DNA from 2 places in the Micromonospora sp. CA-263727 genome. Region 2 is predicted to be linked to the other one. Evidence: predicted binding sites of a transcription regulator. Region 2 holds the regulator's gene; the other holds the start of a gene.
What was found. The regulator HspR, encoded in region 2, represses chaperone genes until heat shock. The targets are predictions, from matches to a motif close to TTGAGTNNNNNNNACTCAA.

Region 1 (15,631 bases), 2.6 Mb from region 2:
ATCCCGGGCTGCGCCTGGGGGAAGTGGCCCGACGCCGCCCGCCCGGCGTCACCGGGCACCAGTGGAACACCGCCAGCCGCATGCTCCTGGACCTGGTGGTCTGCGCGGAGGACACCGGCCGGCCGAGGTTCGCCGTCGAGTTCCGGTCGCCGTCGCCCGACGCCGCCGCCCGCCGGGCCGAGCGCATGATGGCGGCGGTCACCGCCGCCGTCGGCCTGCCGGTGCTGCGGGTCACCTCGGCCACATTGCGCGCCGCCGAACACGGCGCGCAGATCGTCGGGTACGTCATCGAGGCCCGCCGGTACGCCGACGGTGCCGCCGGGCCGGAGGAGCCGGCGGTCGGGTTCCGTGACATCGCGGGCCGGCTGCCCGACGGGCGGACCGGCGCGGTGAACGACCTCGGCGCGCTCGCCCGGGCCGAGACGTTCGAGGCGTACGTGGCAGGACGGTTGGCGGACCCGATCCTGCGCGGGCTGCACGTGCGCTGGGCGGAGGGGGCCGCCGAGGGGTGGAGCTGGGTCGAGGTGCGTCCCGGCGAGAGCCTGGTGGAGCGGGTGTCGCTGCACCCGTACCGGCTCTCCTGCGGGGTTGATCCGGCCCGGCTCGCCGAGGACCTGGCCGCGCTGGCCATCGGCGACCGGCTGCGGACCCTGGAGGCCGGCGCGCCGGCGCTGGTGCCTCGCGCGGATCTGCTCGACGGCATCCGGCGGCTGCGGGACCGCCGCGACGAACTCGTGGACGGTTTCGCCTACGACCATCTCTGCGAGGTCTGACCGGCGACGGCGCACGGCCGGCGGTCACCGCCGGTGGTGTTTTGACGTCGTTCTGTTTCCTGTCGCCCCGGATCGAGGTCGTCGGAAAAAAAGTCATCTCTCCTTTGAACCTCCGTCGAGGAGGGTCCGTACCTCACCGGGAATGGACAGGATCTCGCCAACCCGCACCGGCAGGCGCGGGAGACGGTGCGGAAAGGGCATCGTCGTTCGTCGACGTGCCATCGGCGCGTTCGGACGGTCCCCGTCGAACGTGCCACCACGATTCCGTTCGGTCCGTCGAGTCACGAATCAGGTACCGGATCGAGAAGGAGAGCAATTCGATGCGCAGGTCAACCCGGTCGCGCCGACCATCCGGTAGCGCGCGGACCAAGCGACTTCTGGCCGTTGGCGCCACGCTCGCTGTCTTCGGCGGCGTCGTCGCCGTGACTCAGATCTCGTCGGCCGGTGACCGACGGCAGAACAACCAGACCCGGCCGGTGGCGGCCACCTGCGTGGAGCCCAGCCCGGGTGCGACCGCGCCGAACGCCCGTGGCGCCACCACCACCCGCACCTGGCAGAACGGTCGCTGGGTGACCAACCACTGGGGTGACGGTCAGCAGACCGTGGAGGAGTGCCAGGAGACCCGCGCCGGCACCGGCGGTGCGACCACCGGCTCGCTGGCCGTGGCCTGCCCGGATGTGGTCAGCCGGCTGCCCCAGGTGCCCGACCGGGCCCGCGCCGAGGTGGACCGCAACCTGAACGCGCTACAGACCCAGATCACCGAGGCCGACCGGCGACTCGCCGCCGAGGGCAACCGGGGCCAGGCGTTCATCCGCAGCGCGATCCTCGACCCGCTGGCCAGCAAGCGCCGGGCCACCCTCGACCGGATCACCATCGCCATCGACCGCTTCGGCCCACGGCCGCGCGGTCTCGCCAACCTCGCCACCTGCCAGGTCCAGCCGGTCGACAACACCAACGGCGGCAACAACGGCGGTGGCAACAACGGTGGAAACAACGGCGGCGGCAACAACGGCGGTAACAACGGCGGGGGCAACAACGGCGGCAACAACGGGGGCGGCAACAACGGCCTCGACGTGCTGGCCAACAACTGCAACAACAGCCAGTTGCAGCCGCACGACGGGTTCCAGAACGGCAACCGCTGCATCAGCACCGCCTTCGGCGAGGTCGGCTCCGCGGCCAACAACCCGTCGCTGCTGATCACCGAGTTCCCGCAGCAGGTCGACCGCAACCAGGGCTTCGCCATTCGGGTCAGCACCCGCAACCTGGTCCGGGACCGCTTCCTCCCGGCCGGGCAGGGTGGCTACTACCTGGAGAGCTCGCTGCTCAACGGCGAGGGCCTGACCCGGGGCCACTTCCACACCGCTTGCCGGATGCTGAACAACACGAACGAGGCACCCGCGCCGGAACCGGTGCCCGCCTTCTTCGTCGCCACCGAGGACGGCGGCGGCGGTAGCCAGCCGGACAGCGTGGTCATCCAGATTCCGGGTCTGCCGGATTCGGGCACCGCGCAGTGCGCGGTCTGGGCCGGTGACGGCTCGCACCGCATCCCGATGTCGGAGCGGGCCAACCAGACCCCGGCCTTCGACGCGGTGCGGATCCAGGTCAACTGACGCAGGTCAACTGAACTGACGCGGCAAAACGCGGGCCGTCCGGAAAGTGTTCCGGACGGCCCGCGGCAGGTTCGCGGACGCGTCGCTCGGGGCGGGGGCGTTCCACCGGGTGCCCATTCGACTTCGTGACGTGACCAATCCGGGGGCCGGATCCGCGCTGCCGCTGTTCAGCGGTTCTTGTACGCCTCGACCACCTCGACCGGGATGCGACCCCGCTCGGAAATCTTGTAGCCGTTGCTGACCGCCCATTCCCGGATGGCGCGGTTCTGCTCGCGGTTCATTCCCGGAGCGGTCGAACCGACGGCGCGGCGAGGGCCGCGAGCAGTCTCGGCGGCGCCGCGGCCGAGTCGCCGACCAGCATTGATAAACGGATCCAGCGCCTTGCGCAGGACGCCCGCGTTCTCGTCGGAGACGTCGATGGTGTAGGCGACGCCATCCAGGCTGAACTCGACCGTCCGGTCGGCCTTTCCGCCGTCGAGGTCATCGGTCAGCACCGTGATTACTTTTTTCGCCATCGTCGATTACTCCCTGTGTCTGGCGGGGTGTGGTCAAAGTTTGACTCATCGCCCGGCAATTGCGCAACAAAAGCCACGCCTTTCGTCGGCTCGCGTTTTGCGTGGCGTCGAAATCCCGATTCCGCAGCGTTGCCGGCAGATGTCGTGCGGTCGGTCGGGCTGTCCGCCCCTCGGTCGCGGGTCGCTTCGTGTCCTGGGTCACACCACGGAACAACGGTGCTCTGCCGCGACTTGAGTCAAACACGCTCAACTCAATGCGATGGCAGGTGTTCGATGGCAACTCTTCCGGTACTTCCACTGACCGACGCCGTGCTGCTGCCCGGCATGGTCATCCCGGTGACCCTCGACCCGAGCACCCAGGCCGCGGTCGACGCGGCCCGGGCCACCGGCGACCGCAAGCTGCTCGCTGTGCCCCGCCTGGACGGCGAGTACGGCTCCGTCGGGGCGATCGCCACCATCGAGAAGGTCGGCCGGCTGCCCAGCGGCGAGCCGGCGGCCGTGATCCGCGGCCTCGGACGTGCCCGCATCGGCTCCGGTGTGCCCGGACCCGGCGCGGCGCTCTGGGTCGAGGCGACCGAGATCGACGAACCCGCCCCGGCCGGCAGGGCCCGGGAACTCGGCCGCGAATACCGCGCCCTGGTGACCTCCGTGCTCCAGCAGCGCGGCGCGTGGCAGGTCGGCGACGCGGTGGAGCGGATGACCGACCTCTCCGAGCTGGCCGACTCGGCCGGCTACGCGCCGTGGCTCAGCCTGGCGCAGAAGACCGAGCTGCTCGCCGCGCCGGACGTCACCGCCCGGCTGGAACTGCTCGTCGGCTGGGTGAAGGACCACCTCGCCGAGCAGGAGGTCACCGAGCAGATCAACTCCGAGGTACGCGAGGGGCTGGAGAAGTCGCAGCGGGAGTTCCTGCTGCGCCAGCAGCTCGCCGCGATCCGCAAGGAACTCGGCGAGGACGCCCCGGACGGCTCCGCCGACTACCGGGCCCGCGTCGAGGCCGCCGAGCTGCCCGAGAAGGTACGCGAGGCGGCGCTGCGCGAGGTCGGCAAGCTGGAGCGGGCCAGTGACGCCTCCCCGGAGGCGGGCTGGATCCGTACCTGGCTCGACACGGTGCTGGAGATGCCGTGGAGCACGCGTACCGAGGACAACACCGACCTGGCCGCGGCGCGGGCCGTGCTCGACGCCGACCACGCCGGCCTGGCCGACGTGAAGGACCGCATCCTGGAGTACCTGGCGGTGCGCAACCGGCGGGCCGAGCGCAACCTCGGTGTCGTCGGCGGGCGCGGCTCCGGCGCGGTGCTGGCCCTGGCCGGCCCGCCCGGCGTCGGCAAGACCAGCCTCGGCGAGTCCGTCGCCCGGGCGCTCGGCCGCAAGTTCGTCCGGGTCTCCCTCGGCGGCATCCGCGACGAGGCCGAGATCCGGGGTCACCGCCGCACCTACGTCGGCGCGCTGCCCGGCCGGATCGTCCGGGCGCTGCGCGAGGCGGGTTCGATGAACCCGGTGGTGCTGCTCGACGAGGTCGACAAGCTCTCCGTGGGGTACGCGGGCGACCCGGCCGCCGCCCTGCTGGAGGTGCTCGACCCGGCCCAGAACCACACCTTCCGGGACCACTACCTGGAGGTCGACCTCGATCTCTCCGACGTGCTCTTCCTCTCCACCGCCAACGTGGTGGAGGCCGTCCCCGGCCCGCTGCTGGACCGGATGGAACTGGTCACCCTGGACGGCTACACCGAGGACGAGAAGGTGGCCATCGCCCGGGACCACCTGCTGCCCCGGCAGCGGGAGCGGGCCGGGCTGACCGCCGACGAGGTCGACGTCGACTCCGCGGCGCTGGGCCGGATCGCGGGGGAGTACACCCGGGAGGCCGGCGTACGGCAGCTGGAACGGGCCCTGGCGAAGGTCATGCGGAAGGTCGCGGTGGCCCTCACCGACGACCCGACGCCGGTCCGGGTCGGCGCGGAGAACCTGGTCCGCTACCTCGGCCGGCCCAAGCACACGCCGGAGTCGGCGGAGCGGACCGCGGTGCCGGGCGTGGCCACCGGGCTGGCGGTCACCGGTGCCGGCGGCGACGTGCTCTTCATCGAGGCGACCAGCATGGACGGCGAGCCGGGACTGACCCTGACCGGTCAGCTCGGTGACGTGATGAAGGAGTCGGCGCACATCGCCCTCTCCTACCTGCGCGCCAACGGCCGCCGGCTCGGCCTGGACCCGAACGCCCTGGCCGGGCGGCGGATCCACCTGCACGTCCCGGCGGGCGCGGTGCCCAAGGACGGCCCGAGCGCCGGCATCACCATGGTCACCGCGCTGGCGTCGCTGGCCAGCGGCCGGGCGGTACGTCCCGAGTTCGGGATGACCGGCGAGGTGACCCTCTCCGGCCGGGTGCTGCCCATCGGCGGGGTGAAGCAGAAGCTGCTCGCCGCGCACCGGGCCGGCCTGACCGAGGTGATCATCCCGGCCCGCAACGAGCCGGACCTCGACGACCTGCCCACCGAGGTACGCGAGGCGCTGACCGTGCACACCCTGGCCGACGTCGCCGACGTGCTCGCCCTGGCCCTACGCCCGGCCGAGATCGACCCCGCGTCCCTAACCGACAACACCCTCACCGCCGCTTAGGGGGTGTAAGGAGGGGGCCCCTGTTAACGCCTGGTGTATAGCAGGGGCCCCCTTTTAACAAGATCCATCCGGCAACTGGCGCCGCCTGGCAACGGTGGGCGTCAGTTGCCGCATTCTGGGCATGGTGCCGGTGAGAGGGGTTCCCTTCTATACACCAGGCGTTAACAGGGGCCCCCTCCTTACACCTCAGCAGGGGTTAGCCGCGGTCGTCGCGGTCGCGGCGCACGGTGGCCTTGCGGCCCTTGATGGTGCTGTTGCGCAGCCCGGCGATCACCTCGTCGGCGACGGCGATCGGCACCTCGACCAGGGAGAACCGGTCGGCGATCTCGATCGAGCCGATGTCCCGTCCACCGATCCGGGTCTCGCCGGTGATAGCGCCCACCAGGTCCTGCGGGCGTACCCCGGCGCGTCGGCCGAGACCGATGAAGACCTGAGTGGTGCCGCTGCTGCGGGGACGCGCCGGTCGACGCTCGCCCCGGGCCTCGTAACCCGGCCGGCCCTCCCGGCCCTCGCGGGGCGTGCGGACCGAGACCTGGGGGATCTCCTCTTCGGCCTCGTCGGAGCCGGGCAGGGTCGCCTCGTGGGACAGCTTTACCGCCGCGAGCGCCACCTCCATCAGGTCGAACTCGTCGCTGAGCGTCTCGACGATCACCCGGAACGGCTCCAGGTCGTCCTCCAGCAGGCTCTCCCGCAGCGCGGCCTGCGTCAGCTCCAGCCGGCGGGTACGCAGGTCGGCCACGGTGGGGATCTTGTCGATCATGATCCGCTGGCCGGTGACCCGCTCGATGGTCTTGAGCATCCGGTGCTCCCGGGGCTCGGCCAGGGTGATCGCCACGCCCTCCCGGCCGGCCCGGCCCACCCGGCCGATGCGGTGCACGTACGACTCCGGGGCCGACGGAACGTCGTAGTTGACCACGTGGCTGAGCTGCTCGACGTCCAGCCCGCGCGCTGCGACGTCGGTGGCGACCAGCAGGTCGGCGGTGCCGGCGCGCAGCCGCCCCATCACCCGGTCGCGCTGTTCCTGGCTCATCCCGCCGTGCAGCGCCTCGGCCCGGTAGCCGCGACCGTTCATCGTCTCGGTGAGCCGGTCGACCTCCTCCCGGCTCCGGCAGAACACGATCGCCGCGGTGGGCGACTCGACGTCCAGCACCCGGCCCAGCGCCGCCGGCTTGTGCGCCCGCGCCACCAGGTACGCGCTCTGCCGCACCCGGGGGGCCTCGCCGGCCACCGGCTGCTCCCGGGCGATCAGGATGCGTACCGGATCGGTCAGGTGCGCCCGGGCCATGCCCTCGATGCGCGACGGCATGGTGGCCGAGAAGAGCACGGTCTGCCGCTGCTCGGGGGCGTGCTCCAGGATCGCCTCGATGTCCTCGGCGAAGCCCATGTCGAGCATCTCGTCGGCCTCGTCGAGCACCACCGTGGCCAGGCCGCCCAGCCGGAGCGTGCCCCGGGCGATGTGGTCCAGCGCCCGTCCGGGGGTGGCCACCACGACGTCCACGCCGGCGTCCAGCGCCCGTAGCTGGCGGCCGATCGGCTGCCCGCCGTAGATCGGCAGCACCCGGGCGCCGAGGTCCTTGCCGTAGCGGTGGAACGCCTCGGAGACCTGCACCGCGAGTTCTCGGGTCGGGACCAGCACCAGGGCGTGGGGGTCGCCGCCCGGCCGGTCGTCCGGCATCCGTTGCAACAGCGGCAGGGCGAACGCGGCCGTCTTGCCCGTGCCCGTCGCCGCCTGCCCGAGCAGGTCCCGGCCGGTCAGCAGCGGAGGGATCGCCTCCCGCTGGATCGGCGTGGGCTCCTCGTAGCCGAGCGCGGCGAGCGCGGCGAGCAGTTCGGGCCGCAGGCCGAGGTCCGCGAAGGCGGGCTGGTCGGTGGACGGGTCGGGGGGTACGGGCGTGGAACTCATGGGTCAAGCCTTTCATCACCCCCACCGGCCCGCTGCGGCGACCACCGGAACGTGCATCCGGGGCCCGCCGCCCCGTGCCGGCCGACCCCGCGAGAAGGCGGATGTCAGCCGGTGACCAGGGCCAACATGATGGTGATCCCGAGTACGGCGTCGATCACAGCGCACCACTCTGCGTAGCCGCGTGGCACCACCCGCCGGGTGCGGTGGTGGAGGAGGTCCCACCCCGCGTGGCCCAGCCAGCCGACCGCCACCAGCCACTGCCCGGCGCTACCGCCGAGGAGCACGGCGAGCAGGGCCAGCCCCGACCATCCGGCCAGGCCGCCGAGCTGAAGCCGGAGATTCCCCGGTACGCCCCACTGCCGCCGGACGGTGCCGATGACCAGATACCCGACGGGCAGAACCAGCAGCGTGTGGGCGGCCAGCGGGACGGGGGAGGTCCAGTTGTCGGCGGTCATCAGCAGCGCCAGCCCGGCGGGCCAGCGCTGCGCCAGCACCCGGGCCAGCGGGTGTCGCGGGGCGGGCCGGGCGGTCGGGTGTCGGGCGTACTCGGCCCGGCGCCGCAGCACCGCCGCCACCATCGCCGGCGCGATCAGCAGGTGCGCGCCGGCCAGCAGGGCGTCCGCGTCGAGCAGCCCGGCCCGGTACGGCACGAGCAGCAGCAGGACCGGCGCGTACATGGCCAGGACCATCTCGCCGGTCGCCACGCGTGAGTGCCCGCGGTACCCCATCCACACCGCCATGCCGATACTCATGTCGGTGGCCATCAGCAACGCCCCGAGGCCGGGTGTCGCCGGCGCCAGGTCGAACGCCGCGCCCAGGCTGGCGCGCGCCGGCCCGAGCAGCAGCATGCCGGCCACCATGGCCAGCCCCATCTCCAGCAGGTGCCGGGCCAGCGGCCGGAGCCACACGCGGCGCCCCGGCCCGGCCCGCCGCCCGGAGGCCGTCCTGGCGGGAGTCGTCGTGACGCGGGCCGTCGTGACGGGAGGCGTCGTGGCGGGAGGCTTCGTAGCTGGGACGGTCGGGGTCAGCTCTGTCATGTCACCGAGCGTCGTGGCCGGCGGGAGCGGGAACCATCCGCGCGGTGTCACCGGTTCGCCGGGTGTTCCGCCCGGTCGGACCGGGCAACGCGGTGGGTCCACCGGTACGGCGGCGGGCTCTACCCTGACCACCGTGGCGGCGGACGCGGTGGTGGTGCCGGGCGGCGGACGGACCCTGTCCCGCGCCCGCGCGGCGACCCTGGTCTCGCTCACCTCCGGCATGGTCGCCACCCTGCTCCTGCCCGCGGTCGGGTTGAGCCGGGAACCCGACGCGTGGCGGGTGGCCTCGGGGGCGGTCGGCATCGTCGCGTTCGCACTGGTGCTGGCGGTGGCCCTGGGTACCGCGGTGACGCCCGGATGCTCCGATTCGCTCCGTCGGCGGCTGCGGTTCGGGTACGCCGCCGTGGCGGTGCTCGGCGTGCCGCTCGTCGCGCCGGTCGCCGTCGGCGCCTGGCCGACCTGGGCCTGGCTCGGCGTGGCCGTGGTCGGCGGGGTCCCGTTGCTGGCGCCGTTCCGGGCGGTGCTGCCGGCGACGGTCGCCGCCCTCGCGGTCGCCGGCACGGTGGCCGAAGCGACCGGTGCGTCAGTCGGCCGGGCGCTGCTGATCACCGGCACCGTCGGCCCCGGTATCGCCGCGGTCAACGGGTTCCAGGTGTGGTTCTGGCGGCTGCTCGTCCAGGCCGGGCAGGGACGGGCGGCCCAGGCCCGGTTGGCCGCCGCGCAGGAGCGGCTGCGCTTCGCCGGGGACGTGCACGATCTGCTCGGACACCACCTGACCGTCATCGCGCTCAAGGCCGAACTGGCCGCCCGGCTCGCCCCCGACGACCCGGCCCGGGCCGGCCGGGAGGCGGCCGAGGCGCAGCGCCTCGCGGCCACCGCGCTGACCGAGCTGCGCCGCACCGTGCACGGCTACCGGCAGGTCGACCTTGCCGATCAGCTCACCGCGGTGGGAGAGGTGCTCCGCTCGTCCGGGGTACGGTGCACGCTCGTGCCACCGGCCGGCGAGCTGCCGCCGGAGGCGGCGACCCAGCTGGCGGCCGTGCTCCGCGAGGCCGGCACCAACGTGTTGCGGCACAGCCGGGCCGGCTGGTGCCGGATCGAGATCGCCCAGGAGGAGGACGTGGTGCGGATGACCGTGACCAACGACGGGGTGACCGCCACGGCGGTGCCGGACCAGCACAGCCACGGCCTGCGCGGTCTCGCCGACCGGCTGGCCACGACCGGCGGGCAGTTGCGCACCAGCCGCGCCGACGGGGTGTTCATCGTCGAGGCGACCGTACCGACCGCCACATGACCACCGAGCGCCCCAGGATCCGCGTCCTGCTCGCCGACGACGAGGAGTTGATCCGTACCGCCCTCGCCGCGCTGCTGGACCTTGAGGAGGACCTGGCGGTCGTCGCGCAGGCGGCCGACGGGGATGACGCGGTGGCCGCCGCCCTCGCCCACCGGCCCGATGTGGCGGTGATCGACCTGGCCATGCCCCGGCGGGACGGTTTCGCCGTCGCCGCCGAGCTGTCCCGGGCGCTGCCGGGCTGCGCGGTGGTCATCCTCACCGGCCAGGCGCACCCCGCGCACCTGGCCCGCGCCCTGGGCGCCGGGGCCCGCGGCTACCTGCCCAAGGGTGCCCCGGGCGGGGCGCTCGCCGACGTGATCCGCCGGGTGCAGGCCGGCGGCCGGTACGTCGACCCGGCGCTCGCGGCCGACGCGCTCACCATCCCACCGTGCCCGCTGACCCCGCGTGAGCTGGAGACGCTACGGCTGTCCGAGGACGGGTCGTCGGTCGCCTCGATCGCCCGCCGGGCGCACCTGTCCAGCGGAACGGTCCGCAACTACCTCGCTCTCGCCGTGCAGAAGCTGGGCGTCGACAACCGGGCCGAGGCGGTACGCGTCGCGCGCGAACACGGCTGGCTGTGACCCGCCGGCAGCCGCCGCGCAGATCCACCGCGGCCGTACTGGCGGAAAGTGGTGTCGCGGCCCGTGCCGACTCCTTGCAGGGGAGATAGGAGGATTGCTCGAACTCCTCCCGGTTTGCGTGGTTACGGTGTCACCGAGGGTGACGTACGCCGTGATGCCGCGACGGAGAGAGGACCCGACCATGCGTGTGCCCAGCCGTAGCCCGAGACAGCAGTCGGGGCCGCCGGTGCCGTATGCCGCGCCGGCCCGCCGCCGCGCCTCGTCCAGACTGTCGCGCCGTACCCCCGCCGTCGAACCGGACCTGGACGCGTACCGCGACGCCGTGGCCGAACTGCTGGTCGAGGTGGGGGCGCTCGCCGGGGCGAACAGTACGCAGGCCCGCCAGGTCCTGATCGACCAGCGGCTGCGGGAGCCGGCCATCGCCGCGGTGCTCGACAACACTCCCCAGGGGCTGATCGGCGCCCGGGAGACCCTGCTGCTGGAGATGGCCCGCTACCAGCCCAACGCGCGCAGCTCCGCCAGCGACCTGGCCGGGCTGGTACGCATCTACCTGCTGTCCCGCATCGACGTGATGTGGTGGCGGGAGGCTTCCACCTTCCTCACCGACCCCGAGGTCCACCACAGCACCGAGCTGGTCGACCTGGAGTGGCTGCGGCGGCGCGACCTGCTGCGGTTCCGCTACACCGAACAACCCCGGACGGTCGTCGGCCGGGGAGTGCGGGCGCTGCGCCGACGGGTGCTGCCGGACGCGACGCCGCGCACCGCCGGGCTGTTGTTCCGCCGGGCCCGCCGCGAGGTGGTCGCCCTGCTCAACGACATCGGCCGCGAGTTCGCCGCCGCCACCCCGGCCGGCACCCCGCCGCTCTGGGTGACCAGCTTGGTCCGCAGCGCCGAGCACCAGTACCGGCTGCGCCGCCTCGGGTACGCCGCGATGGTGCCCAGCGGCCACTGCCTGGGCTGGGCGGTCGACGTCGAGATGGAGTGGTTCGGCCGGTTCGGCGTGCGGGACACCCTGGCCGGGCTCCTGCTGAACCGGCAGCGGACCGGCGAGATCAACGTGGTCGACGAGGGGCAGGCCTGGCACATCTGTCTGGCGCCGTCGGCGACCTTGCGGCTGCGCCGGGCGTACGAAGCCGAGATGGGGGTCTGACCATGTGCGGCATCGTGCTCAGCCTCGGTCCGGAGGCCGACCCGGCGATCTTCCGGCGGATGCTCACCCAGCTCGTCCCGCGCGGTGAGGTCACCGAAACGCGGTATGAGACCGGCCTGCTCGCCGGCGTCCGGCGGCTGCGGGTGGTGGATCGCAACCGCGCGGTGCAGCCCTGGCTCTCCGCCGACGAGCGCTGGCTGCTCTGCTACAACGGCGAGGTCTTCAACCACCACGAGCTGCGCGCCGAGCTGACCGACCTGGGCCACCGGTTCCACACCACCAGCGACACCGAGGTGGTGCTCGCCGCGTTCGAGCGCTGGGGCGAGCGGATGGTGACCCGGCTGCGCGGCGAGTACGCGTTCGCCATCGTGGAACGGGCGACCGGCCGCGCGTACCTGGTGCGGGACCCGCTCGGGGTGAAGCCGCTGTACTGGTCGCGGCCCCCGGGGTGCCTGCACGTCGCCAGCGAGGTCAAGGCGCTGGTCCGGGCGGGCGCGCCGGTGGTCGAGGTGCCGCCCGGGCACCACGGCTGGGTCGACGCCGACCGGCAGGTCCACCTGCGACCGTACGTGGACCTGCTCTCCCTCGGCGCGGATCTGCCGGTGGTGGTGGACCCGGACGAGGCCGCCCTGCTCGTCCGTACCGCCCTCACCGACAGTTTCCGGGTGCGGCTGGACACCGACCTCACCGTGGGCGTGGTGCTCTCCGGCGGCCTGGACAGCTCGCTGGCGCTGCTGCACGCGGCGCAGCTGCACCCGGACTGCGTCGCGGTCACCGTCGGTGTGCCGGAGAGCCCCGACGTGGCGTACGCCCGGCGGCTGGCGAAGGAACTCGGCGTGCCGCACGAGGTGGTCGAGCTGCGCCCGCGCGACATCCGGCTGGCCGACATCCGGGAGGCGATCCGGATCTCCGAGCTGACCGAGTACGGCGACATCATCAACGCGGTGGTCTCGGTGCCGATCTTCCGCCGGCTGCGGGAGCTGGGGGTCAAGGTGGTGCTCACCGGTGACGGCTCGGACGAGCTTTTCGGCGGGTACCCGATGTACCACGAGGTCGGGCCGGCGGCATCCCGACGCCTCTTCCTGCACAAGATCCGTAACCTCTGCCGGACCGAGTTGCAGCGGGTCGACCGGACCAGCATGGGCTTCGGCGTGGAGGCCCGGGTGCCCTTCCTCGACCTGGCCCTGGTCGAACTGGCGATGCGCCTGCCGATCGAGCTGAAGATGCGGGACGGTCAGGAGAAGTGGATTGTCCGGCGGGCCTTCGCCGATCTGCTGCCCGACTACATCCGCCGCCGGCCGAAGAACCCGATGTCGTACTCATCGGGGCTGCACGAGCGGGCCCGGCTGTACAAGCCGCTCTTCGCCCGGCTGCACCGGTCGTTCGGGTACCAGCTGCTGGAGCCGGTCCGCCGCGACTTCGACAGCGTGCTGATGCGCTGCGGCAACGACCTGGACGCCGCGATCGCCGCCGGCCTGGCCCGGCCGGACTACACGGTGCTGGAACACGCCCGCGACCTGGTCGGCGCGGCGCGCTGGAACGCCGCCCCGATGGTGCGCCGGCTGGTCTCCCCACGCCGCCACCGGGGCGACGAGGCGCCACTGCCGGGCTGAGCTATCGTCGATACCGGTCGATAGTGGACGGCGGTCGACGGCGGATGGCCGTCGGTGGTGGACCGCGTCGACCGGTGACCGGCATCCTGGCGCCCAAGGAGCACGATGAGCAGCGCACCCCTCCCGCCCACGAAGACCGGAACGGTTCTGCCAACGCAGGAGGTGCTGCGGGCCCGGGAGAAGCTCGTCCTCGACCACTTCGAGGACGAGGTCCGCCAGGACTGGGACAGCGTGCTCTCCACCTTCCCGCACCCGCACTACGAGTTGATCGCCTCGATGACCGTGCACGACGGTGACGGCGCGGTGCGGAACTACTACCACGACACCCGGGTCGCGTTTCCGGACCAGCATCACGAGATCATCGCCATCCGGCACAGCCCGGACGCGGTGATCGTCGAGTTCTGGCTGATCGGTACGCACCTCGGCCCGCTCGGGAAGATCCCGCCGACCGGCGGCCGGCACCGCACCCGGATGACCGCCTACTTCATCTTCGACGCGAACGAGAACCTGGTCACCGAGCGGGTCTACTTCGACCAGTTGTCCATTCTCAAGCAGGTGATCGGTCACCTGGACAAGAAGAAGCCCCGCGATCTGCTCACCCTGCTCCGGGTCGTACGCGGCATGCTGGCCATGGCCGGCGGTGAGCCGGACGGTCGACTGCTCCGGTAGGCGACAGGTCAGCCGGTGAGCAGCAGGGCGCCGATTGCCGCCAGCGTGCCGAGAACCGCCAAGACGGCGCTGGTGAGCAGGAACCGGGCCAGCGGCACCGCGACGCGGGCGGCCCGGCAGCGTTCCAACCACAGCAGCGTCGCCAGTGACGCCCACGGCAGGGCCAGCGGACCCACGTTGGTGCCGATCAACAGCGCGAAGAGCCGCTGCCGGTCGCCGGCCGGCAGCACCGCCTCGACCGCCAGGTAGGCCGGCAGGTTGTTCACCAGGTTGGCCAGCAACGCGCCGGCGCCGCCCGCGCGCAGCGCCCCGGGCGTCCCGCCGTCCCGGCCGGCCAGCCAGGCCACCAGGTCGTGGAGCCCGTGCTGGCCGGTCGTCTGGACGACCAGGAACAGCCCGGTGACGAAGACCAGCAGCCGCCAGGGCAGGAGCGCCGGGCGCAGCGTGCCGGGGGAGCGGAGCGCGAAGCCGAGCAGCAGCAGGACGGCCGCCACCGCCGAGGCGAGGCCGACCGGCGCCCCGGCCAGGATCGCGGTGACGAAGAGCAGGCAGGCCACGAGGGCAGCGCGGTACAGCACCGGGTCGGCGGGCCGGTGCACCGCCGGCGGCACGAAGCGACCGTCGGCCGGCCGGTCCCGCCGCCACCAGAAGCACCAGAGCAGCACCGTGGTGACCGCGAGAGCGGCCAGCTGGGGCAGCCACATCACGCCCGCGTACGCCAGCGGGTCGAGCCCGACCCGGTCGGCGGCGAGCAGGTTGGTCAGGTTGGACATCGGTAACAGCAGGCTCGCCGTGTTCGCCAACCAGACCGTGGTGACCGCGAGCGGGGCCACCGCCGTACGCAGGGTGACCGCGAGCGCGAGCATCACCGGGGTGAGCAGCACCGCCGTGGTGTCCAGGTTGAGCACGACCGTGGTCAGCGCGGCGAAGCCGACGCAGAGCGCGAAGAGCGCCGGCCAGCTGCCCCGGGCCACGCCCGCGAGCCGGGTGGCGAGCACGTCGAAGACCCCGGCGGCGGCGGTCAACTCGGCGAGCACCACCACGGTGCCGAGGAAGAGCAGCAGCGGCAGGATCCGCGCGAGGATGGCCGCGGCGTCGGCGTGGGGCAGCAGCCCGGTCGCGACGCAGCCGGCCCCCGCCACGGCGAGCGCGAGGGCGATCGCGTCCAGCGGGTGGAGCCGGCGGCGGGCCGCCTGGTCCGGGTTGCGGCCCCCACCCCCAACAGCCGTCACGACCAGTCATTTTCGCACCCCACCCCGGTTGGCCAAGAAGTTTGCGTCGGAACCGGCCCGGATCCAGACGCAAACTTCTTGGTCAGTTCATCCCGGGGAGGTGCAGGGGGTCACCAGCTCAGGTAGGTGGGTTGGGTCTGGACGTTCAGCTCGCGGTAGTGGACCAGCTTGGCCGTCCAGGTCCGCCAGTCGTTGAGTTCGAGCACGTCCAACCCCTTCTGGATGTCCGAGGAGTAGATGTGCCCGTTGTAGTAGTAGGCCGACCAGGAGCCGCCCACGACCAGCTGGGTGTCCGAGAGCGGGCCCCGCTCCCAGAAGCCGATCTCCTTCGGCTTGCGGGAGTCGGTGAAGTCCCACACCGAGACGCCGCCCTGATACCACGCCTGGACCATGATGTCCTTGCCGAGGACCGGGATCAGCGAGCCGTTGTGCGCCACGCAGTTCTCGGTGTCCCCGTTGGTCCGCGGGATCTTGTAGTAGCTGCGGTACTCCAGCTTGCGCTTGTCGCCGCGGCCGGTGATGTCGTAGATGGCGTTGGCGCCGCGGTTCGGCCCCACGTCCTCGTTGCAGGTGGCGCCGCCGCCACCGCCCAGCTCGTCGGTGAA
Region 2 (15,631 bases):
CGCGTCAACGGACCCGACCGCGTCGACCGACCCGAGCGCGTCGACCGATCCGGGTGCCTCCTCGGACCCGACCGCCTCGTCGGATCCGGGTGCTTCGGATCCGACTGCCTCGTCGGGCCCCACTGCCTCGGCCGACCCGAATGCCTCGGCCGATCCGGTCGCCGCGGCGACCGAGTCCCCGTCGCCGGTGCCGTCGGTCGGTGTCATCCCCGATCCGATGCGCCCCGCCTCCCCCGACCCGAGGGGCAGTGCCCGGTCCCGGGCGCGGATCCGGCTGCGCGACCGCCGGGTCGAGCCGCCCACCGCGGATTCGCCGGGAAGCGCCGGTTCCGCAGCGGTCCGGTGAGCGTGGTGGGTCAGCCCCCGGAGTGGTCGGGCCGCAGCATCGGAGGGTGTAGCAGCGGGGCCGGGCCGCGCCGGAACAGCTGGGCCGGTCGGCCCCGATCGCCCTCGGTGGCGCGGCCGACCGGGGTCACGAAGCCCGGGGTGCTGGTCACCTTGCGGTGAAAGTTGCGCGGGTCGAGGTGGGTTCCCCAGACCGTCTCGTAGACGCCGCGCAGTTGGGCCACGGTGAACTCGGCCGGGCAGAACGCGGTCGCCAGCGGGCTGTACTCCAGCTTGGCCCGGGCCCGCTCCACGCCGTCGGCGAGGATCCGGTCGTGGTCGAAGGCGAGCTGCCCGGGGGAGAGCCGGGACAGTGGTAGCCAGTCCGCCGAGGCGGCATCCGTGCCGGCCACCGGGCTGGCCTGGTCGGGCAGGAGCGCCAGCCAGGCCACGGTGACCACCCGGCCGCGCGGGTCCCGACCCGGGTGCCCGTACGTGCCGAGCTGCTCCAGGTGCCCGGCCGGTTCGGCGAGGCCGGTCTCCTCGGCCAGCTCGCGGGTGGCCGCGTCGGGCAGGTCCTCGTCGATGCCGACGAAGCCACCGGGCAACGCCCACTGTTCCCGGAACGGCTCGACGCCGCGCCGGACCAGCAGCACGCAGAGCTGGTCCGCGCGGACGGTCAGCACGACCAGATCGACGGTCACCGCGAACGGCGGGTACTCGGCCATCTCTTTATCACCACCTTGACGACAAAGTATCAGACCTATTATCGTCATGGCGACGACAAAAGGGAGGCGTAAGTCATGGCTGATGTGACGAGGCGACTGTTCCTGCGCCACCTGCGCGGGACCTCGACCAGCTGGGTCCGGCTGCACGTGGGTGGGCGGATCCGCCGCGAGGGGGTCGGGCAGGCGTTCTGGTACCGCCCGCTGCGCGCGGTGCTCAGCGAGGTGCCGGTGGACGACCGTGAGCTGCCGCTGCTCTTCCACGCCCGCACCGGCGACTTCGCCGACATCACCGTGCAGGCCACCGTCACCTACCGGGTGGCGGATCCGGCGCTGGCGGCCGGCCGGCTCGACTTCTCGGTGGATCCGCGTACCGGGAAGCCCCGGGCCCGCCCGCTCGACCAGGTCGCCACCCTGCTGGCCGAACTGGCCCAGCAGCCCGCCCTCGACCTGCTCGCCCGGGTTCCCCTGGCCGAGGCGCTGACCACCGTCGCGCCGGTCCGGGAGGCGGTCTCCGGCGCGCTGGCCACCGAGCCGCGGCTGACCGACATCGGGGTGGCGGTGGTCAGCGCCCGGGTGGTGGCCATCCGGCCCGAGCCGGAGCTGGAACGCGCGTTGCAGACCCCCACCCGGGAGGCGGTCCAGGTCCAGGCCGACCGCGCCACGTACGCCCGCCGGGCCCAGGCCGTCGAGCAGGAACGGGCGATCGCCGAGAACGAACTCCAGAACAAGATCGAGCTGGCCCGGCGTGAGCAGCAACTCGTCGAACAGCACGGGGCGAACTCGCGACGCCGGGCCGAACTGGAGGCCGTCGCTGAGCTGGCCGTTGCGCAGGGGAAGGCCGAGCGGGAGAAGGTGGCCAACGCGGCCGCCGCCGAACGGGCCCAGGTGCTCGCCGTCGCCGAGGCCGAGAAGGAGCGCGTGCTGGCCGCCGCAAAGGCCGACGGGGTACGCGCGGTCGGGCACGCCGAGGCCGAGGCCGAGGGGGCCAAACTGGCCGCGTACGCGGACCTCCCGCCGGAGGTGCTGCGGGCCCTGACGGTCCGGGAACTCGCCGGCCAACTGCCGGAGATCGGGCAGCTCACCATCACCCCCGATGTGCTGACCGACCTGCTCACCCGGCTGGCGGCGCCCCGATGAGCGTGGCCCGGCCCGGCCCGGCGACCGGAGGCGAACCGGGCATCGACCGGTGGGCCGGGCCCGGGCTGGCACCCCGGGTGGTGGTGGTCAGCCGGCGCAGCGAGCTGGACGAACTGCTGGCCCGGCACGGCACCCGCGCCGCCGCCTCCTGGTACCTGGCCGCCCGCGGCCGGGAGCTGGCCGAGGTGGTCGACCGGCACGAAGCTCTACAGGCGGCGTTGACCACGGTCGGCGCCGCCGTGCCGGCGCAGTGGCGGCGCGGCGCGGTGGACCGGGACGACCTGCCGCGCTTCCTGTTCGCGCCCGAGGACATCGTGGTCGCGGTCGGCCCGGACGGCCTGGTCGCGAACGTCGCGAAGTACCTGACCGGGCAGCCGGTGATCGGGGTGGACCCGGAGCCGGGGCGTAACGCCGGGGTACTCGTCCGGCACCGGGCGGGCCAGTTGACCGGCCTGCTGCCGGCGGTGGCCGCGAAGGCGGCGGGCGTGCGTTCCCGGGCGATGGTCCGCGCCACGCTCGACGACGGCCAGGAACTCGTCGGCCTCAACGAGGTGTACGTCGGCCATGCCTCCCACCAGTCCGCCCGCTACCTGCTCTCGGTGCCGGTGGGCGGGCGAACGCGGCGGGAACGGCACTCCTCCTCCGGCGTGGTGGTGGGCAGCGGTACGGGGGCGACCGGCTGGTGCGCGTCCATCGCGCGGGACCGTCCGGGTGCGCCGCGCCCACCCGCGCCGGAGGAGGGCGCGCTCTGCTGGTTCGTCCGGGAGGCATGGCCCTCCCCGGTCACCGGGGTGAGTCTCACCGCCGGCCGGCTGGACGGCGGTGAGGAACTGGAACTGACCGCCGAGTCGGAGGGTCTGGTCGTCTTCGCCGACGGCCTGGAGTCCGACCGGCTCACCCTCGACTGGGGGCAGCGCCTCACCGTCGGCGTCGCCCCGCGCCGGCTCGCCCTCGTCGAACCCTGAGCGACCGTCGCGGCTGCGGCGGGCCGGGCAGCTCAACCGTCGTCGGCGAGGCGGTGTCGGTTGGCGTCGATCCAGGCATCGAGGGCGGCCGGATCGTCCGGGTCGATGCCGTCGGCCATCAGCTGGGCGACGGCGGCGGTCGCCGGGCTGCGCCGCTCGCCGGTGGCGTAGAGCCGGACGAACTCCGGCACCATCTCCTCGATCGCGGTGTCGGTGCCGGCCGCCGCCGACGCGGGCAGCCCGCGCTTGCGGGCCGCGTACCCGGCCCAGGCGCGGAGCACCCGGGGCAGCATCGCGGCATCGTCCATGTCCAGCACGGCCCGGCGGTGCACCCAGTCCAGCAGGAACAACCCCGCCACCGTCGGGCTCCACCGAAGCGGCTCGGCGTCCGGGAAGGTGGCCACGTGGTCGAGCAGCAGACCCAGGCAGAAGTGCAGGGAGGCCAGCTCCGCGCCGTCGATGGTGTCCAGCCCGGCCCGGGCGGCCTCCGGTGCGGCCAGGAAGCGCCGGATCTGCTCGGCTCGCTCGGCCGCCGGCAGTGGATCGTCGGACAGCCGGGGCGGTGGCGTCGTCTCGGTGGGCATGACCGCCAGCCTGGCCCCGACCAGTGCGCGATCCGTGGCCAGCGAGCTCGTCCCGGGCAGTTGGCCCAGGCGGTCGGTGACCGCCAGGTGCCGACCGACCTCGCCACGCATCCGGGCCGGGTCCTCCTCCCGGAACCAGGTCAGCTCGTCGTCGGCGCACAGCTGCCGGACCTGCTCCAGGATCCGGTCGGCCGGCCCGCCGACGAAGACGTCCTTGGCGATGCCGATGTTGTGGTCGACCAGCGCCACCAGCGCGTGTTCCGGTCCGCCGGAGGCGTCGTCGTAGGCGAAGGTGGCCAGGTACGAGGTCTGGTCGCCGTACACGTCGCCGTACGCCCAGCTGCCGGTGAGGTGGACCTTGCCGAGCTGGCCGGACCAGGCGGGTGCGGCGGCCCCCGGGCGTACCCGGTCCGCGCCGGTCGCCTCCGGCACCAGGGCGGCGAAGACCGCGCGGACGGTGGTCGCCGCGGCGGTCCGCCGTCGGGAGGTGGCCGCGAGGAAGCCGGCCACGAATTCGCGTACCGCGGTGTCCCGGTCGGTCTCCGCGATCTCGTAGACGCTGCCCAGCAGGGCTGCGCCGAGCATCTCCGCGTCGAGCGCCGAGTCGAGCCTGGTCACGTCGCGTGCGGCGTGCAGCACCGCGTCGTAGGGGGTCAGTGGCGTGGCCATGGCACCGACCCTACGCCGCTCACCGCCCAGTCATGCGGTGAGCGAACCGACCGGCGCGCGTGGCGGCGGTGGCCTCACCGATGCCGGGCGATCTCCAGCACGGTCCGCGCGTCGGCGTGCGCGGCGACCACCGCGCGTACCGGGGCGAGCACGTACTCGTCGGAGACGGCAGCGACCGCGCTGGTCAGCCCCGCCAGGGCCCGCTGCCGGGCCCGCCTGGCCGCCCACCGCGCCACCGGTCGGGTCGACGCGGCCACCAGCAGCCCGGCCAGCACCCCACCGAGCAGCAGCAGGGTCGGCGCGGGCACCTCGCCGACCGCCGGAGGTCGAAGCTCCGGCAGCCCCAGGGCCCGCAGCGCGTAGCCGAGGATCAGCCAGCCGAGCCCGGCCACCGCGGCGAGGGTCACCAGCCACTGCACCCAGCCGACCAGCCGCCACCAGGTCCGGGGCCGGTTCAGGTCGAGGTCCGCGCCGGCGACCGCGCGGTCCAGGGCGTCCGGCAGGTCGCCGAGGCGCGAGCGGGCGGCCGTGGCCACCGCGTCGCGCCAGGCGCTCGGCAGCCCCGACGCGGACCTCTCGGTCACCGTGCGCAGCGCCAACGCCAGCGCGGACTTGTCGGCCGCGCTGGGCTCGGGTACGGAGGTCGCGGCGACCAGGCTCTCCGCCGGGTCCCGCTGATCGCCCTCTGGACCGCGCAGGTGCAGCCGGCGCAGCGGATCGGCCCGCAGCCGCCGCCAGAACCGCACCAACGGCCAGCCGGTCGCCGACGCGGCCCGGTGCTGGTACGCCTGCTCGACCGCCGCCACGACCGTCGGTACCCCCGCCACGGCCGCCAGCGCCTTGTCCAGCGCGGCGATCGCGGGATCGTCCGGAGCGAGCGCCGGCCGGGGCGCTCCGACCATCTCGTCCAGCCCGGCCACCACGGCGTCCACGTCGCCGGAGAGTCGACGCAGCGCGGCCTGCCGCTCGGCCACGGTGCGCTCCAGTGCCGTCCGCAGCCCGTCCGGCCCGACCGGGTCGACGATCGTGGTGGCCAGCAGCGGCACCCCGTCCAGCCCGTCCGCGTCGAGCAGCCGGCGCAGGTCGGCCAGCACCCGGGGCACCTCGGCCGGGGGCAGCCGGTCGGTCTGGTTGAGTACGACCACGGTGACGTCCCGATGCTGGTGGAACTCGCGGAGGTAGCTGCGGTGCATCACCCGGTCGGCGTACTTCTGCGGGTCGACCACCCAGACCACGAGGTCGACCAGGCCGAGCAGCCGGTCCACCTCCAGCCGGTGCGAGTGCTGCACGGAGTCGAGATCCGGTAGGTCGATCAGGATCAGCCCGTGCAGGGTGGACTCGTCGTCGCCGTCCAGCACGCTCTCCCGGACGAACCGGTGCCGGGGCAGCACGCCGAGCCAGTCGAGCAGCCGGGTGCCCCCGTCGAGCGGACCCCAGACGCAGGCGTGGGCCATGCCGGTGGTGGGCCGGCGCACCCCGACGGGCGACAGGTCCATCCGGGCCATCGCGTTGAACAGGCTCGACTTGCCGCTGCCGGTGGTGCCGGCGAGCGCCACGACGGTGTGGTCGCGGGACAACGAGAGCCGGGTGCCGGCCCGTTCGATCAGGGTGCGCGCCGGGCCCAGCGGGGTGTCCGGCAGGTGGCCGTCGACGATGCCGAGGAAGCGGTACACCGCCTCCAGCCGGGCGTCCAACTGGTCGGCGTCCACCCGTCCGTCGGCCCGGAACGCCTCCCGGAGCCGTTCGCCGATGCCGGTCACGCCGCCGCCTCGCTGCTGAGCCGCAGGGTTCGCTCGCTCCGCTCACTCACGTGTGCCGCCCCTCGTCGGCCGCGACGCTGAGCGCGTCAGCGGCAACGGCGAATCCGCTGTGCAGCCGGGCCGCCTCCACCCGTTCGGCCGCCTGGCGCAGCGCCGCCGAGGTCCGGGCCGCCGGCCGCGCCTGGCCGGTCCGGGCGAGGTAACGGCCGGCCTCGGCGTCGAGCAGCGCCCGCACCCGTTCCAGCAGGTCTTCCCGGGCCTTGTCGGCCAGCGTACGCACGGCCTGGTCGCCGAAGATGGCCTGGAGCACCGCCTGCCCGGCGACGGTGGTGCCGGCCCCGGTGGCGACCTCCAGCCCGGTCGGGATGAAGGCGGTGGAGGCGAAAACCGCGATCATCACGGCCAGCCCGGTGGCGTTCACCGCGTAGGCCGCCGTGCGGGCCACGAAGCGCCGGTCCGCGCCCTCGGCGCGGACCAGTTCCAGCACGCCGCGCTGCCAGTCCCGGACCAGCCGCTCGGCGCGTTCAGGCAGGTCGGGCGAGTGCTGGGCGAGACCCGGTTCGAGCAGTGCGGCTCCGGCGGGATGGGCCTTCCAGCCGGTGTACGCGTGGTCGGCCGCCTCCGCGGCGACGCCCCGCAGCAGGGTCACCAGTTGGGACTCGATCGCGTCGGTCAGTTCGACGGCCGGCGCCGGGCGCCGGCTGAAGGTGGCCACCACCCGGTCGCGCAGCCGGCCGATCCGCGCCTCCAGGGTGCGGAAGAACTCGCTGGTGCCGATGAACTCCTGCCAGCGGGCGAGCACCTCGCCACGGAGCAGCCGGCCGTCGCGCAGCCCCTGGCGGACGGTGTGGTTCGCGGCCCGGTACGCGGCGAGTACCCGCTCGTCCAGCGTGTCGGCCGCGGCGACCTGCTCGTCGGTGGCCTCGGCCAGGCTCTCCATCGCCGGTTCCAGGGTGGCCAGCACACCGCCCAGGGTCTGCCGGACCACCGCCGCGCGGGCGTCGGCGTCGGCGGCGAGCCGGGCGAACCAGTCCGCCAGGGGCGCGGTGACCCGTCCGGGCAGCAGACCCTGCCCGTCGACCCAGGTCTCCGGCAGCACGAACAGCGGTGCCGAGCCGAGACCCTGCTCGGCGAGCATCTCGGCGAGGTGGGCGGTGACCTCGTCGGTGGCCTCGGCCGGCACCCGGTCGAGCACCAGGGCGATTACCGCGCCCCGGGCCCGTGCGCCGTGCAGCAGCTCCCAGGGGACGGCGTCGGCGTACCGCGCCGCGGTGGTGACGAAGAGCCAGAGGTCGGCTGCGGCGAGCAACTGGCTGGCCAGCGCCCGATTGGCGTCGACCACCGAGTCGATGTCGGGGGCGTCCAGGAAGGCCAGCCCCGGGGCGAGCGCCGGGGCGGTCACCAGGTGCAGGGTGCGCGGATCCGTGCTGGGCTGGTTGGTGCGGGTCAACCCGGGCAGCAACTCGCCCCGGCGGAACCAGGGCGAGTCGGCCGGATTGCAGACCAGGACCGGGGATCGGGTGGTCGGCCGCAGCACCCCGGCGGCGCTGACCCGGGCCTGCACCAGGCTGTTGACCAGGGTCGACTTGCCCGCGCCGGTGGACCCGCCGACCACCACGAGCAGCGGCGCGTCGAGCCGGGCGAGCCGGGGCAACAGGTAGTCGTCGAGCTGGTCGGCGAGGGCGGTGCGGATCCGCCCGGCCGGCTCCGCCGAGGGCAGGGCCAGCGGGAATCGGACCGCCATGATCGCGGCCCGCAGGCCGGTCAGGGCGTCGGGCAGGGTGTCGTCCCCGGTGGCCGCGGGCCGGTCCTCCCCACCGTCGGTGAAGCCGGTGCGGGCTGCGACGGCGGGCGCGCCGGAGAGTGAGGCGGAATCGCCGTTCGTCGTCACCGCTAAAGCGTGCCCGACCGACACAAGGTAAGACAACCAGTCGGTACGGTGCACTGAGTTGCGCCTATCCGACTCAACCTCGACTTGACGATTTCCGGGCGCGTGGCACTATTGAGTCAAGTTCACTCAACTTGAGGTGGGGTCGCTGCGGGCGGCGCCCGCCGGCCAGGATGGCGGGAGGGCCCGTCACCTGCTCAACGTTACGAAGCGAGGAAGCGAAGATGGCACGTGCGGTCGGTATCGACCTCGGCACGACGAACTCCTGCGTCAGCGTCCTGGAGGGCGGTGAGCCCACGGTCATCGCCAACGCCGAGGGCTCGCGGACGACCCCGTCGATCGTCGCGTTCGCCCGCAACGGCGAGGTGCTCGTCGGCGAGGTGGCCAAGCGCCAGGCGGTGACGAACCCGGACCGGACGATCCGTTCGGTCAAGCGGGAGATCGGCACCAGCTGGTCCGTCGACATCGACGGCAAGAAGTACACCCCGCAGGAGATCTCGGCCCGTACGCTGATGAAGCTCAAGCGGGACGCCGAGGCGTACCTGGGCGAGCAGATCACCGACGCGGTGATCACCGTCCCGGCCTACTTCAACGACGGCCAGCGTCAGGCCACCAAGGAGGCCGGTGAGATCGCCGGCTTCAACGTGCTGCGGATCGTCAACGAGCCGACCGCGGCGGCCCTGGCCTACGGGCTGGACAAGGGCTCCAAGGAGCAGACCGTCCTGGTCTTCGACCTCGGTGGCGGCACCTTCGACGTGTCGCTGCTGGAGCTGGCCGAGGGCGTCATCGAGGTCAAGTCGACCAGCGGTGACAACCTGCTCGGCGGTGACGACTGGGACCAGCGGATCATCGACCACCTGGTGAAGACCTTCCGTGGCGAGCACGGCATCGACCTGTCGCAGGACAAGATGGCGATGCAGCGGCTCAAGGAGGCCGCCGAGAAGGCCAAGATCGAGCTGTCCGCCGCCACCACCAGCAACATCAACCTGCCGTACATCACCGCCGGCTCCGCCGGCCCGCTGCACCTGGACGTGACGCTCAGCCGGGCCGAGTTCCAGCGGATGACGCAGGACCTGCTGGACCGCTGCAAGGGCCCGTTCGAGCAGGCGGTCAAGGACGCCGGGATCAAGGTCGCCGACGTCGAGCACGTGATCCTGGTCGGTGGCTCGACCCGGATGCCGGCCGTCACCGAACTGGTCAAGCAGCTCACCGGCCGGGAGCCCAACAAGGGTGTCAACCCGGACGAGGTCGTCGCCGTCGGCGCCGCCCTCCAGGCCGGCGTGCTCAAGGGCGAGGTCAAGGACGTCCTGCTGCTCGACGTGACTCCGCTGAGCCTGGGCATCGAGACCAAGGGTGGCATCTTCACCAAGCTGATCGAGCGCAACACCACCATCCCGACCAAGCGCTCCGAGGTGTTCACCACCGCCGACGACAACCAGCCGTCGGTGCTGATCCAGGTCTTCCAGGGCGAGCGCGAGATCGCCGCGTACAACAAGAAGCTCGGCACCTTCGAGCTGACCGGCCTCCCGCCGGCCCCGCGCGGCGTGCCGCAGATCGAGGTCACCTTCGACATCGACGCCAACGGCATCGTCAACGTGCACGCCAAGGACCTGGGCACCGGCAAGGAGCAGAAGATGACCATCACCGGCGGCTCCTCGCTGCCGAAGGATGACATCGAGCGGATGCGCCGGGACGCCGAGGAGCACGCGGAGGAGGACAAGCGCCGCCGCGACGAGGCCGAGAGCCGCAACGTGGCCGAGGCGCTCCAGTGGCAGACCGAGAAGTTCCTCGCCGAGAACGGCGACAAGCTGCCCGCCGAGAACCGCGAGAAGCTCAACGAGGCCCTCGGCGAGCTGCGTGGCGCCCTCGGTGGCAGCGACATCGATAAGATCAAGTCGGCGCACGAGCGGCTGGCGCAGGTCTCGCAGGAGGCGGGCTCGCTGCTCTACGCCCAGCAGGCCGAGCAGGCCCAGCCGGGCGGTGCGGCCGGTGCCAGCGCCGGCGGCGCGGCTGGTGCCGCCGGCGCCGACGCGACCGGCGGCGCGCAGGCCGGCGGCGCGCGGCCCGGCGCGGACGACGTGGTCGACGCGGAGATCGTGGACGAGGACAAGAAGTGACTGTCCTCGCGGCCCGAGCTCACCGGCAGAGGGATGAGGTAGCCGTATGACCGAGAAGCCCCGAGCCGCCGGCGCGGGTCGGCGCGGGTCGGCGTCGGGTGGCTCGGCCGCCGAGCCGTCCGCCGACGCGCCGCGGGTCGTCATCCGCAACAACCGCAAGATCAGCCAGACCCAAGAGCCGGACGGTGCGGCTGCCGACGCCGGTTCGGACGCCCCAGCCGAGGGCCTGGTCGAGGACGCCGAGGTGGTGGTCGACGCGATGGAGGTCGAGACCACCGCGCTGAGCGAGCCGTCCACGGACGGCCCGCCGGTGGTGGACTCGCCCGCCCAGCCGGTCGGGAAGCACGCGGCGGCCGAGCCGGACGAGGCGGCGGCCTCTGACGGGCTCGGTGCCGAGCTGGCGGCGCTCCGCGCCGACCTGGAGGAGCGCACCCGGGACCTCCAGCGGGTCTCGGCCGAGTACGCCAACTACCGCAAGCGGGTCGAGCGTGACCGTGGCCTGGTCACCGAGCAGGCGACCGGTGCGGTGCTCGCCGCGCTGCTGCCGATCCTTGACGACCTGGACCGGGCCCGGGAACACGGCGACCTGGTCGGCCCGTTCGGCTCGGTGGCCGAGCAGCTGACCACCGCGCTGGGCAAGTTCGGGTTGACCGCGTTCGGTGAGCAGGGCGACCCGTTCGACCCGACCCTGCACGAGGCGGTGGCCCACCAGACCTCGGCCGACGTCACCGAGCCAAGCTGCGTACAGGTGATGCGTCGGGGCTACCAGATTGGTGATCGGCTGCTGCGACCCGCGATGGTCGCGGTCGCCGACCCGGAATAGTGCGCGACGGTGACCGGGCCGTCCCGCCCGCCGAGACCTGGCGGGCGGGACGGCCCGGGCCCGCAGGTGGGGAGGAGGTGCACGGGTGAGTTCCAAGGACTGGATCGAGAAGGACTACTACCGGGTCCTGGGCGTGACGAAGACCGCTTCCGCTGACGAGATCAAGAAGGCGTACCGAAAGCTGGCCCGTGAGTCGCACCCGGACCACAACCCCGGCGACACGCAGGCCGAGGAGCGTTTCAAGGCGGTCTCCGAGGCGTACGCGGTGCTCGGCGACGACACCAAGCGCCGCGAGTACGACGAGATGCGTTCGCTGTTCGGCTCGGGCGCGTTCCGGCGTGGCGCGCGTCAACCGGGCCAGCCGGGCGGCGGCATGCCGTTCGACGTCTCCGACCTGTTCGGCGGCGCGTCGCCGGGCGGTAACCGGTTCGCCGGTGGCGGCATCTCCGACCTGTTCAGCTCGATCTTCTCGGGCGGCGCGGGTGGCGGCGGCGCGCCCGGCCCGGCGCGGGGCCGCGATGTCGAGACCGAGGTGGTGCTCGACTTCCACGACGCCGTCCGGGGAGTGACCCTGCCGCTCACGTTGCGGGCCCCCGGCGTCTGCGACACCTGCCACGGCAACGGCGCCAAGCCGGGCACCCAGCCGCGGACCTGCCCGGTCTGCCACGGTGCCGGGGTGACCACCCGCAACCAGGGTGCGTTCAGCTTCTCCGAGCCGTGCCGCAACTGCCAGGGTGTCGGCACGGTGGTGGACGAGAAGTGCCCGGAGTGCCAGGGCACCGGCGGGGTGACCAAGACCCGTACGCTCAACGTCCGCTTTCCCGCCGGGGTCGCCGACGGCCAGCGGATCCGACTGGCCGGCCGGGGCGAGCCGGGCGAGCGCGGCGGCCCGGCGGGCGACCTGTTCGTACACGTGAAGGTCCGGCCGGACGAACTCTTCGGACGCGCCGGTGACGACCTCACGCTGACCGTTCCGATCACGTTCGCGGAGGCGGTCCTCGGCATCGACCTGCGGGTGCCGACCCTCGACGGAGCGGTGACCCTGCGAGTGCCACCGGGCACGCCGAGCGGGCGGATCCTGCGGGCCCGGGGCAAGGGGGTGAGCCGCCGCGACGGTCAGGTCGGCGACCTGCTGGTCACGCTCGACGTGGTGGTGCCAGCGGGGGTCTCCGACGCGGCTCGGGCCGCCCTGGAGACGTTCGCCGCGCAGACCCCGCCGGCGGCACGGGAACATCTCGACGCGCGGGTGCGTCGGTTCGGTTGATCGGTGAAGTGCTGCGGAGGTGAGCAGGATGAACGGGTTCGTCGGCTCGGATGACCCTGCCTACGAGGCCAAAGTGCTGATGATCTCGGTTGCGGCGCGGATGGCGGGGATGCACCCGCAGACGCTGCGCCAGTACGACCGGCTCGGCCTCGTGCAGGCGGGCCGGGCGGCCGGCGGCGGGCGCCGGTACAGCGTCCGGGACGTGGTGCTGCTGCGCGAGGTGCAGCGGCTCAGCCAGGACGACGGGGTCAACCTCGCCGGGATCAAACGGATCATCGGGCTGGAACAGCTGCTGGAGCAGGCCCAGCAGCGGGTCGCCCAGTTGGAGGCCGAGCTGGAGGCCGCGTACCGCCGGATGGCCGAGCTGGAGTCGCTGGCCCGCTTCCCCGGCCGCGACCTGGTCCCGACCAGCCAGACCTCCACCGCACTGGTGGTGTGGCGTCCCCGTCGCAGCTGACCGCCGGTGGCGCTCTGCCCGTCTCTGCCGTACTTCGGCAAACCCGAGCGGGAGTCGGGCTGGCTCCGTTAACCTCGTTAATCAGGTCCAACCATCTCAATCCGGACTCCGATCTGGCGGGGGGAGCCATGACGGAAGCGGCGAAGAAGGTGGCCGAATCGGCGGAGCATCGGCTCGACCGCTTGGCCGAGGACGTCCGCATGCGGTTCGACCGGATCGTCAAGGGACGCTTCTCCGACCAGGTCAAGAGCGGCCGGTTCAGCGGTCAGGGGACTCAGGGTGGCCACGGCGCCGGCCAGGCACGTTCCGCACGGCACCGCCGGGAGCGGGGCGGATCGGCACACTGACGACCCGTCGACGTGCGGGCCGGGAGCCACGGGGGGTCCCGGCCCGTTCGCCGTCGTGGCCGCGCGGGGGGCCGGGCCCGTTCGCCGTCGTGGGACGTGCGGGCCGTCCCGAAGAGCCTCAGAGCCGCCGGCCCTCCCGGACCAGCCCGCCCTCGCACCACTCGCGGTAGACGAACAGGTTCGGCCGGGTCAGCAGCATCCGGCTGTTGTGGGCCCAGACGCGCATCATCTCGTCGCCGTTCCGCTCGGCCTGGTCGACCAGCTTGCGGAAGCGCCGCTTCGGATGGGCCCGGAAGTTCGTCCGGATCCCGTCCGCGGCGTAGATGTAGAGGCAGTGCAGGGCGAACCGGCGGGCCGGGCAGTGCGCGTCCATGGCCAGATCGAACAGTGTCATCACCAGCCGGTCGCCGGAGACGAGCAGGTCCCAGTCCGGCGGCATGGAGGTCAACGGGACCGAATCCGGGTGGTACGCCCACGCTCGCAACTCCGCCGGGCTTGGGTCGACGGGGTTGGCAAAGCCGTGGAACGTTGACTCCTGCACGCTCACCGGCCAACCTTCCGTTCGCGCCCGCAGGGGCGTCGGCCCGCCGCGAACCCTGGCTGCTGGGGCGACACGTTAACGCGGTACCGGTGAGTATGGGTAGCCCCTACAGGAAGCAATTCCGCAACTGTTGGCAGAGCCGGGGCGTCCGGACGGTCGACCCGGCCGTCTACCGTCACGCCCGGTCCGCGGTCGGGGTGGTCCGGGTCCGCTGCGCCGCCGCCCGCGCCCGCAGCCACCGCTTGAACCAGGCGAAATCCGGCAGCCGGGCCAGTATCGGACCGGTGACGACCGTGATCAGCACGTACGTCGCGGCGAGCGCCGCCAGTTTCGGCTCGACGCTGCCGGCGCTCACCGCGAGCCCGGCAATGACGATGGAGAATTCGCCCCGGGGCACCAGCGCCAACCCCGCCCGCCATCGGCCCGGCTCGGCGATGCCGACCCGTCGCGCCGCCAGGTAGCCGGTCAGCGTCTTGGTGGTCATGGTGATCAGCGCCAGCAGCAGCGCGGGCAGCAGCACCGGCGGGATGTGGCGGGGGTCGGTGGCCAGCCCGAAGAAGACGAAGAAGACGGCGGCGAAGAGGTCGCGCAGCGGGGTCAGCAACTCGGCGGCGTGGTGCGCCACCGGACCGGAGAGCGCGATGCCGACCAGGAACGCGCCGACCGCCGCCGACACCTGGAGCTGCGCCGCGACCCCGGCCACCAGCAGGGTCAGGCCGAGCACCCCGAGCAGCAGCGCCTCGGCGTTGTCGGCGGACATCGCCTTGGAGATCAGATTTCCGTACCGGAGCGCGACCACCAGCACCGTGACCACCGTCAGCACGGCGATCCCGAGAGCGATGCCGCCCTGGACCAAACCGACGCCGGCCAGCAGCGCGGTGGCCAGCGGCAGGTAGAACGCCATCGCCAGGTCCTCGACCACGAGCACCGAGAGGATCACCGGGGTCTCCCGGTTACCGAGCCGGCCCAGGTCGGCCAGGATCTTGGCGATCACGCCGGAGGACGAGATCCAGGTGATCCCGCCGAGCACCACCGCGGCCACCCAGCCCCAGCCGAGCAGCAGGGCGAACGCCGCGCCCGGCAGCGCGTTGAGCACCGCGTCGATCAGCCCGGCCGGCGCGGCCGACCGCAGGTTGCCGACCAGCTCGTCGGCCGAGTATTCGAGACCGAGCATCACCAGCAGCAGGATCACGCCGATCTCGGCGCCGATGGCGAAGAACTCCTCACTGGCGCTCAGCTCCAGGATGCCGCCGTGGCCGAAGGCCAGCCCCGCGAGCAGGTACAACGGGATCGGGGAGAGCCCGACCCGCCGGCCGAGCCGGCCGAGCAACCCGAGCAGGAAAAGCAGCGCGCCGACCTCGATGAGCAGGCTGGTGAAGTCGTGCATCCGGGGCTCAGCCGGTGAGGTCGTTGTCGGCGAAGATCGCGCCCACTCCGTCCAGGCCCTGCCGGTTGCCGACGACGACCACCACGTCGCCCGCCTCGAAGCGGAAGGTCGGCACCGGCGAGACGATCACCTCGCCGCGGCGCAGGACGGCCACGATCGAGGCACCGGTACGGGAGCGGACCTTCGCGTCGCCCAGTGGCCGATTGACGTAGACGGAGGAGGCCGGGATCGCTATCTGCTCGGTGAGCAGCCCGGCGGCCTGCTCGCGCACCCCGGAGAGCTGCCCGAGGATCAGTGACGCGCCCAGGATGTCGGCGAGCGCCTCGGCCTCGTCGTCGGTGAGCGGAATGTCCGCTGCGCAGCCGTCCGGGTCGTCGGGGTCGTACAGGACCAGGTCGCGGCGACCGTTGCGGTGGGAGACCACGCCGAGCCGGCGGCCGGACTCCGTCACCATGTCGTGACGCACGCCGATCCCCGGTAGGGCAGTCTGTTCGACACGTACTCGCACGGGCTCAGGCTACTCTCGCGACGGAGGCGGAATGTTTGTGCTCCGAACCCGCCCTCTGGTCCTGTCTGCGCTGGTAGCAGTCCTGGCCGGCTGCTCCATCGGGGACGTTCGCCGGCCCCCGCCCGCGCCGAC

Region 1: a site for HspR is predicted at 3,130-3,148, ahead of lon (endopeptidase La). Genes of this name have one in related genera too.

Annotation. Positions count from the first base shown of each region.
Region 1 is NZ_CP192031.1:4,727,425-4,743,055, reverse strand. It holds gene ACQPYA_RS20650 (hypothetical protein) at 1-773, shown strand, start outside; gene ACQPYA_RS20645 (hypothetical protein) at 1,094-2,383, shown strand; gene ACQPYA_RS20640 (histone-like nucleoid-structuring protein Lsr2) at 2,551-2,898, opposite strand; gene lon (endopeptidase La) at 3,172-5,508, shown strand; gene ACQPYA_RS20630 (DEAD/DEAH box helicase) at 5,705-7,411, opposite strand; gene ACQPYA_RS20625 (hypothetical protein) at 7,516-8,319, opposite strand; gene ACQPYA_RS20620 (sensor histidine kinase) at 8,582-9,742, shown strand; gene ACQPYA_RS20615 (response regulator) at 9,739-10,362, shown strand; gene ACQPYA_RS20610 (DUF5715 family protein) at 10,544-11,512, shown strand; gene ACQPYA_RS20605 (asparagine synthetase B family protein) at 11,515-13,125, shown strand; gene ACQPYA_RS20600 (ester cyclase) at 13,231-13,794, shown strand; gene ACQPYA_RS20595 (SLC13 family permease) at 13,803-15,026, opposite strand; gene ACQPYA_RS20590 (LVIVD repeat-containing protein) at 15,137-15,631, opposite strand, start outside.
Region 2 is NZ_CP192031.1:192,880-208,510, reverse strand. It holds gene ACQPYA_RS00950 (hypothetical protein) at 1-207, opposite strand, end outside; gene ACQPYA_RS00945 (NUDIX hydrolase) at 357-1,052, opposite strand; gene ACQPYA_RS00940 (SPFH domain-containing protein) at 1,128-2,189, shown strand; gene ACQPYA_RS00935 (hypothetical protein) at 2,186-3,154, shown strand; gene ACQPYA_RS00930 (hypothetical protein) at 3,187-4,407, opposite strand; gene ACQPYA_RS00925 (GTPase) at 4,482-6,167, opposite strand; gene ACQPYA_RS00920 (ABC transporter) at 6,214-8,058, opposite strand; gene dnaK (molecular chaperone DnaK) at 8,280-10,172, shown strand; gene grpE (nucleotide exchange factor GrpE) at 10,219-10,995, shown strand; gene dnaJ (molecular chaperone DnaJ) at 11,081-12,259, shown strand; gene ACQPYA_RS00900 (heat shock protein transcriptional repressor HspR) at 12,288-12,716, shown strand; gene ACQPYA_RS00895 (hypothetical protein) at 12,845-13,063, shown strand; gene ACQPYA_RS00890 (hypothetical protein) at 13,182-13,610, opposite strand; gene ACQPYA_RS00885 (cation:proton antiporter) at 13,780-14,991, opposite strand; gene ACQPYA_RS00880 (cation:proton antiporter regulatory subunit) at 14,999-15,499, opposite strand; gene ACQPYA_RS00875 (hypothetical protein) at 15,531-15,631, shown strand, end outside.